Regions from separate parts of the Herpetosiphon sp. genome, predicted to be linked through region 2. Evidence: riboswitches for the same ligand, from Rfam matches in the RefSeq annotation. Region 2 holds a riboswitch; the other holds the start of a gene.
The links. A riboswitch is a leader RNA that binds a small molecule or an ion and turns the genes downstream of it on or off. The one in region 2 is predicted to bind S-adenosylmethionine.

Region 1 (5,348 bases), on a different contig from region 2:
AGAGATTTGGCTGCTTTTGGCGAAATACTCCAACGACATCGCCACTGTAAACTGCTGGTGGCACATCGGTTGCCGCTCGTTCCAAGGGATGGCCAAGGTAGTTCACAACTTCTTCGCGGAAACGCTCTGCACCCCAATCGGCGATCAGATATTTTAGCCGGGCATGGTTACGCTTTTCGCGGTAGCCAAAATCGCGATAGACCAAGGTGATGGCACGAGCAATTTCAACCACTGCATCGAGATCGGCTGGCACAAACACATCAATGTTTTGAGCTAGATGTGGCTCGTGCGAAAGCCCGCCCCCAACCCAAACGTTGTAGCCCAGCACAATCTCGCCATCAATTTCCTTGCGGCCAGGAGTGAACGAAAGATCATTGATTGGTGCTTGGGTCGCGTCAAGCCCGCCGCCAGCGACCGAAACTTTATACTTGCGGGGCAAGTTTGAGTAATCGGTGTTATAGGCAAAGTGCTCATCGAGTGCCTTGAAGAATGGCCGTGGATCGATCCATTCGTCGGCGGCAATCCCAGCAACTGGGCTACTCACAACGTTGCGTGGCACATCACCACAAGCCTCAATCGACGAAAGCCCAACGCTTTCCAAAGTTTCAAATACGGTTGGAATATCGCGCAGCGCAATTGTATGCAACTGGAAGGTTTGGCGAGTGGTAATTTCAACCCGACCAGGGGCGACGGTTTCAGCCAAGTGCACAATTGCATCAGCTTGATCGGCAGTCATAATCCCGCCAGGCAAGCGCACCCGCAACATGAAAAAGCCATCTTTGGGCTTATCGTGATACAAACCATACCATTTGAAACGGTTCATATCACTTTCGGTAACTTCATTGATATCGCCACTTTGGGCGTAGCGATAAATATCTTCAAGCACCGCTAAGCCATCTTTTTCCAGCTTTTGCAGTTCGACAGGGTTTAGTTTTGGGGTTGTAGCAGTCATGCGCCCTCCTCGACGGCGGCAACCGTCGGTAGATAGCCGAGTTCTTCCAATGTGTTGACAATGCGGGCAACGCTAGCATCGAGCGATTCAGCGTGGCTTGGAATCACCACCTCAGGATTGGTTGGTGGTTCATATGGGTCGGAAACCCCAGTGAAATGAGGAATCTCGCCAGCTAAGGCTTTGGCATACAAGCCCTTGACATCGCGGTCGATACAAACTTCCAATGGGCAATCGATATAGACTTCGACAAAACGAGCGGTGCTGCCGCGAATTTCCTCGCGGGTTTGGCGATAGGGCGAGATAGCGGCGGCAATTGCCACTCCGCCATGGCGCGAAACCAAATCACAAACCCAGCCGATGCGCCGCACGTTGGTATCGCGATCTTCCTTCGAGAAGCCCAAACCTTTGCTCAAATGGGTGCGTACCACATCGCCATCAAGCACCTCGACCCGTTGCTCGCGTTCGCGCAGCACTTCAGCCAAAGCCGCCGCTATCGTCGATTTGCCTGCGCCTGATAAACCAGTAAACCAGATAATATATCCCTGACTCATAGAAAATCCTTTATTGGGAAGGGTGATTGCTAATACTTTGGTTTCCCTCACCCCCAATCCCTCTCCCACTGCGGCGGGAGAAGGGAGTGCTGTCGGAGCGGTTCCCCCTCGCCTGCTGGGTGGGAGAGGGGGCTAGGGGGTGAGGGATGTTCTATGTCCTATGTTCTTTTAACTCAATTCACGCAGCGATCAACTCTTCGATAACCTCGCGGCGGCTGAACTCAGGTGGTGGTAATTCGCCGCGTGACAAGAGCGCCCGCACGGCAGTGCCACTCAAAATAACGTGGTGTTCGTGGGAGTGTGGGCAGGTTTTGGCCGAGGCCATCGCGCCACAACGTTGGCAGTAGAAGGTATGTTCAAAGAACAACGGCGTAATGCCCAAAGCTGTTGGATCAAATTCGTTGAAAATATATTGGGCATCATAAGTGCCATAGTAACTGCCAACCCCAGCGTGGTCGCGGCCAACAATGAAGTGGGTGCAGCCATAGTTTTTGCGATTCAAGGCATGGAAAATCGCTTCGCGTGGGCCAGCATAGCGCATTGGCGCAGGGAAAACGCCCAGCAATACGCGGTTGGCGGGGTAGTATTCACGCAGCAAGCGCTCGTAGGAACGCACGCGAGCTGGCGCTGGCACATCATCGCTTTTGGTTGTGCCAACTAATGGGTGCAACAACAAGCCATCGACGACTTCCAAGGCGCATTTTTGAATATATTCGTGAGCGCGGTGAACTGGGTTGCGGGTTTGAAAGCCTACGACCGTGCGCCAGCCAGCATCGCTGATCGATTGACGTACTTCTTGAGGGGTGCGTGGCAAGTGTGGGAATGCCCCTTGCTCAACTTGCAACAACCAAATCGCCCCGCCAACTCGCCAGCGTGGCGCAGCATACAACCGGGCCACGCCTGGGTGAGCGCCATCGGTTGTGCGATACACGTGTTGTGCTTCGTGTTCAACATCAACTGGGAAAATATCTTCAACTTCGAGCACCGCCAAAATCGTGCCTTGTTCATCAGTTAATGCAACCGGCTGATCGAGCACCAAATCGTAGGCTTGATCTTCGGTAATTGGCAAGGTAATCGGAATCGACCAGGGCAAGCCATTTTTGAGGTGCATCGTTTCGACGACCGCCTTATAATCGTGGCGATTCAAGAAACCAGTTAAGGGGCTATACGAACCAATCCCAATCATCAAGAGATCGGCGCGATGCGGCTCGTCGAGCACAATTCGTGGCAAATCTTGGGCCGATTGCAACAAATTTTCGCGTAAAAGGCCGCTAGGAATCCGATTGACCAACGTACCGCCGTGAGGCAAGATTAATGATGAAACAGCCATTGAAGCACACCCTCGAACATAGAATAGCAGCTAGCATAAAGTGGCACCTTTATGCTAATCAACATTGATTACACATAACATAACGAACAAATGGAATTTTAGATATGGAGTCCACACTCGGTTTTGTTAAAGCCAGCCCAGCGTCCGCTGCGTGGGTCACCGTTCACCGGGTGGCTTGTACAAGTGTGACATCCGAGGCTGGTGTAGCCTTGATCGAGCAATGGGTTATAGGGCACACCATTGGCATGGATGTAGCGCCAAATATCGCGCTCAGTCCACAAGGCTAAGGGGCAAATTTTAACCAGTTGATGTTTTTCATTCCAAGAAACCACTGGAGTATTTGCCCGCGTGCTGCTTTGGTCGCGACGCAGCGCGGTTAACCAAGCATCGTAGGGAGCCAGCACATCTTTGAGCGGCTCAACCTTGCGTAGTTTGCAGCACAAATCGGGGTTCGTGCCCCAAAGTTCGGGGCCGTGGGTAGCGGCTTGTTCAGCCACAGTTTGGCGTGGGCGTGAATATTGCACTGTAATACCATAATGCTTTTCAATTTGCTCAACCAAGGCGTAGGTTTCGCTGAACAGCAAGCCTGTGTCGAGCACCAGCACTGGCAAATTTGGCTCAAGTTTGAGCGCAATATCGAGCAACACCATGCCAGATGAACCGCCAAACGAACACGTCAGGGCTAGATTGGGAAAATAGTGATCGATCGCCCAACGCACAATTGCTTGAGGAGTTTGGCTCGTTAATTGAGTATCGAGTGCTGTCAGAGCCTCGCGGCTTGGCAGGGTTGCGTGCATGACCATAAAAAAACCTCATCTGTATATTGGGCAGACGAGGAGTAGAGATCGTGGCATGACTGTCACGGGCTACTGCTCATCTGTCAGACATCACTGTCGGAATTAGCACCTTAAACTTAACTGATCAGGTTAAGGATGGTTGCTGGGGCTTCGTCGGGCCGATCCCTCCGCCCCTCTGGATGAGTGCAACGGGTTTAGTTTTTTAAGCTGTGAGGAATATAACATACTTGATAAACAAAGTCAAGAATTATTCTATCGTAATTTAGTCAAGATTTGGAGTATACTTAATAACGGATGAGTTCAACGGGCGATTTAGCCCATTCTAATGGTCAATTTTAATTTGCCTAGCTCTCTAGCTAGCAACGATAGCAATCAAGGATAGTTAACTAAATGACTCAACAATATGCTTTGGCGACCCTCGGTGGTGGCTGTTTTTGGTGCTTAGAAGCGGTTTTTGATGATCTACAAGGAATCATCAGGGTTGAATCGGGCTATGCTGGTGGCCATGTTGCCAACCCAACCTACGAAGAAATTTGCGGCAAAAAAACTGGGCATGCCGAAGTTGTGCGCTTAACCTATGATCCCAGCGTGATCAATTTCAGCCAAATTTTGGATGTCTTTTTCACCATCCACGATCCAACCACGCTGAATCGGCAAGGCTACGATGTTGGGCCACAATATCGCTCGGCGATCTTTTATCACGATGCTGAGCAAAAAGCCGTGGCTGAGCAAACGATTGCGGCATTAAATGCCAGCGGTCAGTGGCCCGACCCAATTGTGACCGAAGTAACACCAATTAACAATTACTATGAAGCCGAAGATTATCACCAAGAATATTTTGCCCACAATCCCTTCCAACCCTATTGTATGGCGGTCGTCTCGCCCAAAGTCCAGAAGTTTCGCAAAGAATTTAGCAAGCAGCGAAAATCTTAACCCAACCCCGATTGGATTGGCACAGTCGAGTTATGGTATACTAGCTATAATTATGACACATTGTGTGTTATATAGCTAGATAGTAGTTTGATTTACATGGTTGGCCTACCCTTGAACGCTGACCCACCCCACTCCTGCTGAGTGAACGAGGGGCAAAGCCAACCATTTCAGTTAACGAGAATGTGCCATGCAGCAAGAAGACATCCGAATTCAGCGCACCTTGAAGGCGTTGCGTCAAGCCTTTATAGAATTAATTATTGAGCAAGGCTACGAAGCGGTGACCGTGCGAGCAATCATCCAACGCGCTAATGTTGGCAATAAGACCTTTTATCGTCATTATCCTGATAAAGAGGCGCTATTATATGCAGTTGTGGGTGAAATGTTGATCGAAGGTCAACAGTTTTTGATTCCACCCGATTCGACGGTCGCCGCTGAACAAAATACCTTGAATGCCTTTCGCTTTGCCAGCCAATATCGTGATGTTTTGCGGGTGTTGTTACGCAGCCCGATTGCCGAACAATTGCTTGGCCCCATGATCGAATTTGGTATTTCTGAGGGTGAGCGCTCGTTTGCTGGGCGTGGTTTGCCGACCGATCTAGTTTCTTATCATTTTGTGGCGAGCATGATGTCGTTGATGCGTTGGTGGTTTGAACGTGGCACCCAATATACGCCCGATGAAATGGCCGAATTTGTCAATAAACTGCTGATTCGGCCAATGAGCGAGCCAAGTACTTAACTAGCGACAAGGCAAAAAGGCTGTGGTAGACTGCCAATAGCGCTCCCTG
Region 2 (5,348 bases):
AAATTGGCAAGCATGTTGCGAATTAAGCTTGCCTGCCGAACAGCAAGATTTTGTCGCATCCAACCTCTATTCAATTGCCGAAACTCAGTTTTACCCAACCATGCAGATTCGCGCGATTCTGACCCAAGCCGATGCATTGGTTGGCTTGGCAGTTTATGGCATTAGCCCTAATACTGGCCAATATCGAGTTGCGCGATTAATGATCGATCAAGCGTATCAAGGCCACGGTTATGGCCGCGCAGCAATGCAGGCAATTTTAGCCGAGGTCGCAGCCCTTGAGAATATAAAGCAGGTCTGGTTAAGCTACCGCGAACATAATCATGCCGCCCGCAACCTCTATCAATCCTTGGGCTTCCAAGAGCAATCCTGCGATCCAAATGGTCGGATTGTGGCGATGTATGCTTTGGCTACACAGGATTAATCAGCCAAGATTACCCTTGATCTAGCGGCATAACCCTTGCTCAAGGCTTGCCCAAAGCGCACATATCAGGAGCAGCCAAGCAATGGATTTACATAGCGGATATCCGTTTTGGGCAGTTAAAAATGGCTTATTAAATATCTACCCTCGTTTGCAGAACGATTTAACCTGTGAGGTTGTGGTGATTGGCGGCGGCATTAGCGGAGCACTGATCGCTCACTACCTCAGCGAGGCTAATATCGATACGGTAGTGCTGGAAAAACGTGAGCTTGCTGGGGGCAGCACTAGCGCCAGCACCGCCTTGCTGCAATATGAAATCGATACGCCGCTAACTGAATTGGTTAAATTGGTTGGCGAGCAACAGGCAGTTCGCGCCTATCACCTATGTCGCGAGGCAATTGATAAGGTTGCCGATTTAGCCCAAAAAGTTGGTGTAGCAGACCATTTTTCATACAAAACCAGTTTATATCTCGCTAGTAGTCGCTGGCATGTCAAACAATTGCGCCAAGAATTCGCCTTACGTCAAGCTCATGGCTTCAAACTCGATTTGCTCGACAAAGCCGCGATTGGCGAACGGTTTAGTTTTACCGCTCCGGCGGCGCTATATTCCTACAGTGCAGGCGAAGTTGATGCCTTTCAACTATCCCATGCACTTTTCAAGCAGGCGGCGCAACGTGGCGTACAAATTTTTGATCGCACGGTTGCCAAAGAATGGCAAAGCAACAGCGACGGTGTAACGGTCACCACCGAAACTGGCTATCGCATTCATGCCAAATATCTGATTTTGGCGGCGGGCTATGAAGCGCAACACTATATCAAGCCCAAGTTGGTGAAATTTCGCAGTAGCTATGCACTGGCAAGCGAGCCATTAACCGATTTTAGTGGCTGGTATGAACGATGCTTGATTTGGGAAAGCGCTCGTCCATATGTCTACTTGCGTACCACCAACGAAGGCCGAGCCATTATTGGCGGCGAAGATGATCAGATTGATCTGCCTGCCAAGCGCGATGCCCTACTCGAACGTAAGGCTGCCAAATTAACTAAACGTTTTAATCAATTGTTTCCGCAGATCCCCTTGCATGTCGATTATCGCTGGGCTGGAACCTTTGGCGAAACCAAGGATGGCTTGCCCTACATCGACAATTTGCCCGATCAGCCACGGATTTTGCTGGCGCTAGGCTATGGCGGCAATGGCATTACCTATAGCGTGGTCGCCGCCGAACTGTTGCGTGATCGCGTATGTCAACGAGCCAATCCCGATGCAGCGATCTTTCGGCTTGATCGCAACTGAGCCAACTTGGGCAACCTGCCCAAACCGCGCTAAAAGCCATTTGTCACAAGCAATTGACTATGCTATAATCGCCTACCGAACTGTGGAAAATCAGTGAATAAGCGATCTCTCATCGAGATGGGCAGAGGGACTGGCCCGACGAAGCCCGGCAACCCCATTATTTGGAAGGTGCCAAATCCTGCAGGTTCGGCCTGATAGATGAGTTTGAGCATGCGGGCCTCTCTCTGAGAGGTTTTTTTGTGTAATGCAACCAATGGCTGACGTACTTAAAACTGTTTGGTGGGATGAAGTTCCCTGTTTGATCGACCAACGTCTTTTGCCAGCAACGCTGGATATTGTACGTTGTGAGGATTTAAATAGCGTGATCGAGGCGATTCGCTCAATGCAAGTGCGAGGCGCTCCAGCAATCGGCATCACGGCAGCCTATGGCATGGCCTTGGCCGCCCAACGCAGCACCGCCCAAACCAGCAGTAAATTACTCGAAAAACTAGCTAAAGCCAAAGCGCTGCTTGATGCCACGCGGCCTACGGCGATCAATCTAGCTTGGGCCACTCAGCGCATGCTTGACGTAGCCCAAGCCAATCACACACTTGAGGTTGATCAATTACGTCAGCGTTTATTGGCTGAAGCCGAGGCCATTCGCGACCAAGACGAGGCTATGTGTCGGGCAATCGGCCAGCATGGCAAAGTACTCTTGGCCCAATCGCGCAATGTGCTGACCCACTGCAACGCTGGTGGTTTAGCCACGGCAGCCTATGGCACGGCGCTCGCACCAATTCGCGCAGTCCATGAAGATGGGCAGCCAATTCATGTTTGGGTCGATGAAACGCGGCCATTTTTGCAGGGCGCACGACTCACCGCGTGGGAATTGCAACAGGCAGGCATCGATTTAACCTTAATTACCGATAACATGGCTGCTTATTTTATGCAGCAAGGCCAGGTTGATTGTATTATCGTTGGCTCGGATCGGATTGCGGCAAATGGCGATGTTGCCAATAAAATCGGCACTTATGGGCTGGCAGTGTTAGCCAAAGCGCACAATATTCCACTGTATGTTGCTGCGCCAACATCGACCATTGATTTGCAGACCGCCGATGGCGCGGCAATTCCAATCGAACAACGTTCAACCCAAGAAGTAACCCATATTGGGCAACAGGCAATTGCGGCAGCAGGCATTAAGGTGGCGCATCCGGCTTTTGATGTGACTCCGGCGCATTTGGTAACAGCAATTATTACCGAACAAGGCATTGCCTACCCGCCCTTTGCTGAACAATTACAAACCATGGTTGAGGCTGCCAATGCCGCCAACGCTGGCAAGTGAGTTTCGCTGTCAAGCGATCGCACCATTTGATCTGCCCTATACCAATCAGGCAAGTGCATGGGCGGCCCAAATGCGTTGGACTCAGGGCTATCCGATTGCCCCAACCTTTGTTGCGCAGCCCTTATGGCGTTTGAGCACCCATGGTTTTCCTGGCTTGAACAGCGACCCACACTTCGATCTAGCTCAGCTCGAACGCCAGCTTGAAGCCCATCAATTGGCCTATCTCGAAAATACGGTTGGTCATGTGGCAGTTGACAGCGTTGAACAATTGCTTGATCATACGCCATGGCTTAATGATCGCCAGTTGTTGCCGCAAGCCTTAGGTTTTGGTTTATATGGGCCGTTGAGCTTGGGCTTGACGCTTATCGATGACCAAGAACGCCCTTTATTGGCCGATCAACGCTTGCGCGAGGTCTTGACACAACATTTACACTTACGGATTGGTTGGCTAGCTCGCGAATTGCGCATCCACGATATCCAAGGTTGGGTCTGTTTGATTGAGCCATTTTGGAATGCCCAAGCGCACCCATTTAGCTCAATTAGCCAAGCTGAGGCCTATAGTTTGCTGGCTGAAACCATTCAACATAGCCCAATTGCTTGTGGTATTGCTCCAACTGGTTCAGCTGTCGATTGGCCTTTGTTGATCAATAGCGGCATGCGGGTGTTGGTGTGCAGCAAAGAGCAACGCCAAGATTTGCTAGCTTGTGGCAAGGGCATTAATGATTATTTAGAAAATGGCGGGGCAATTATTTGGGAATGTTTGCCCAGTGATCCCGCCCAACTGGCTGAAATTCAGGTCAGTGATGTCGTCAATGAATGGACTGAATTATTACGTGAAGCACTCGATCACGATATTCTCAACAGTCGCATACTTGATGGCTCGTTATTAACTATCGCGCATGGTCTCGCTCAACACGAGCCAAGCCATGCCGATCACGCGCTTGGCCTGTTGGCCGAGGTTAGCCGCGTCATTCGGACGCACTATAAATTGCAGTGAGCGCTGCTATCCACGTAGCATAGCAGCGGTATCGTTCTCATATAGGAGTTTGTTCGTGCGGATTGTTGTAGCTGGATCAATTGCCTACGATTACATCATGGTGTTTCCTGGGCAATTCAAAGATCATATTTTGGCCGATAAAGTTCACGTGTTGAGCGTGAGCTTCTTGGTAGAATCAATGAAGCGCATGCGTGGCGGCACTGGGCCAAATATTGCCTATAACTTGGCTTTGCTTGGCGAACGTCCCACGGTTATGGGCACAGTTGGCGAAGATTTCAGCGAATATCGCACTTGGCTGGAAAACGCTGGGGTCGATACCGGCTTGATCAAAGTGATCGAAGGTGATTTTACGGCTTCGTGCTTTATCAACACCGACCTTTCCGATAACCAAATTACTGCCTTCTATCCTGGTGCGATGGCGCAAGCTCATCGCCAACGCTTGCCACTCGACGGGCATCGCCCCGATTTCGTGATTATCGCGCCAAACGATCCGGCTGCCATGGCGCAACTAGTGATCGAATGCCAAACCAACAATATTCCCTACTTGTATGACCCAAGCATGCAAGCACCCCGCATGAACGGCCCAGAATTGCTGGCAGGCTGCCGCAGCGCCGCAGCCTTGATCGGCAACGATTATGAATTTGCCATGATGGCAGAAAAAATTGGCTGCACCGAGGAAGAATTGCATCAAGTCGTTGGCCTAACGGTTGTTACCAAAGGCGGCGAAGGTGCTACAATCTACCAAAATGGCCAAGTTTATGAGATTCCAGCGGCTAAGCCCACAATTGTGGCCGACCCGACTGGAGCAGGCGATGCATTCCGCGCCGGATTTGTGCGAGGTTACTTGGCAGGCTTGCCGATGCCAGTTACCGGTCGGATCGCCAGCTTGACGGCTTGTTATGCCATCGAGCATCACGGTACGCAAGAACATCGCCACACCAAAGCCGAATTCATGGCTCGCTATGAAGAAAACTTTGGAGCCGAACCACTCTTAGCTGAATTATTTGGCTAGACTGAATCTGGCAAATTGGGCATTTTTTGCCTTTTGCCTTTTGAATTTTGATTTCTCTATTGAAGGAGTTTTTCGTGGCTAAGGATTTCGATATTAAGGATATTAAGCTGGCCGACGAAGGCATGCGCCGCATCGCCTGGGCCGAGCAAGAAATGCCAGTCTTGCGCCAATTGCGCGAACGGTTCAGCAAAGAACGTCCACTTGAAGGCATCAAGATGTCGGCATGTTTGCACGTTACCGCTGAAACCGCTAACTTGATGCGTGCGCTCCAAGCTGGTGGCGCTGATATTGTGTTGGCAGCTTCAAACC

Region 1: another riboswitch for S-adenosylmethionine. It lies ahead of DEF47_RS20955 (phosphoadenylyl-sulfate reductase); the one in region 2 lies ahead of mtnA (S-methyl-5-thioribose-1-phosphate isomerase).

The regions. Positions count from the first base shown of each region.
Region 1 is NZ_DOPT01000094.1:155,439-160,786, reverse strand. Features, by position in the region: gene DEF47_RS20970 (nitrite/sulfite reductase) at 1-952, opposite strand, end outside; gene cysC (adenylyl-sulfate kinase) at 949-1,503, opposite strand; gene sat (sulfate adenylyltransferase) at 1,682-2,833, opposite strand; gene DEF47_RS20955 (phosphoadenylyl-sulfate reductase) at 2,932-3,636, opposite strand; SAM riboswitch class I at 3,704-3,816, opposite strand; gene msrA (peptide-methionine (S)-S-oxide reductase MsrA) at 4,021-4,563, shown strand; gene DEF47_RS20945 (TetR/AcrR family transcriptional regulator) at 4,751-5,299, shown strand.
Region 2 is NZ_DOPT01000046.1:39,969-45,316, reverse strand. Features, by position in the region: gene DEF47_RS10770 (GNAT family N-acetyltransferase) at 1-421, shown strand, start outside; gene DEF47_RS10765 (NAD(P)/FAD-dependent oxidoreductase) at 504-1,709, shown strand; SAM riboswitch class I at 1,816-1,914, shown strand; gene mtnA (S-methyl-5-thioribose-1-phosphate isomerase) at 1,963-3,030, shown strand; gene DEF47_RS10755 (hypothetical protein) at 3,008-4,027, shown strand; gene DEF47_RS10750 (carbohydrate kinase family protein) at 4,083-5,039, shown strand; gene ahcY (adenosylhomocysteinase) at 5,114-5,348, shown strand, end outside.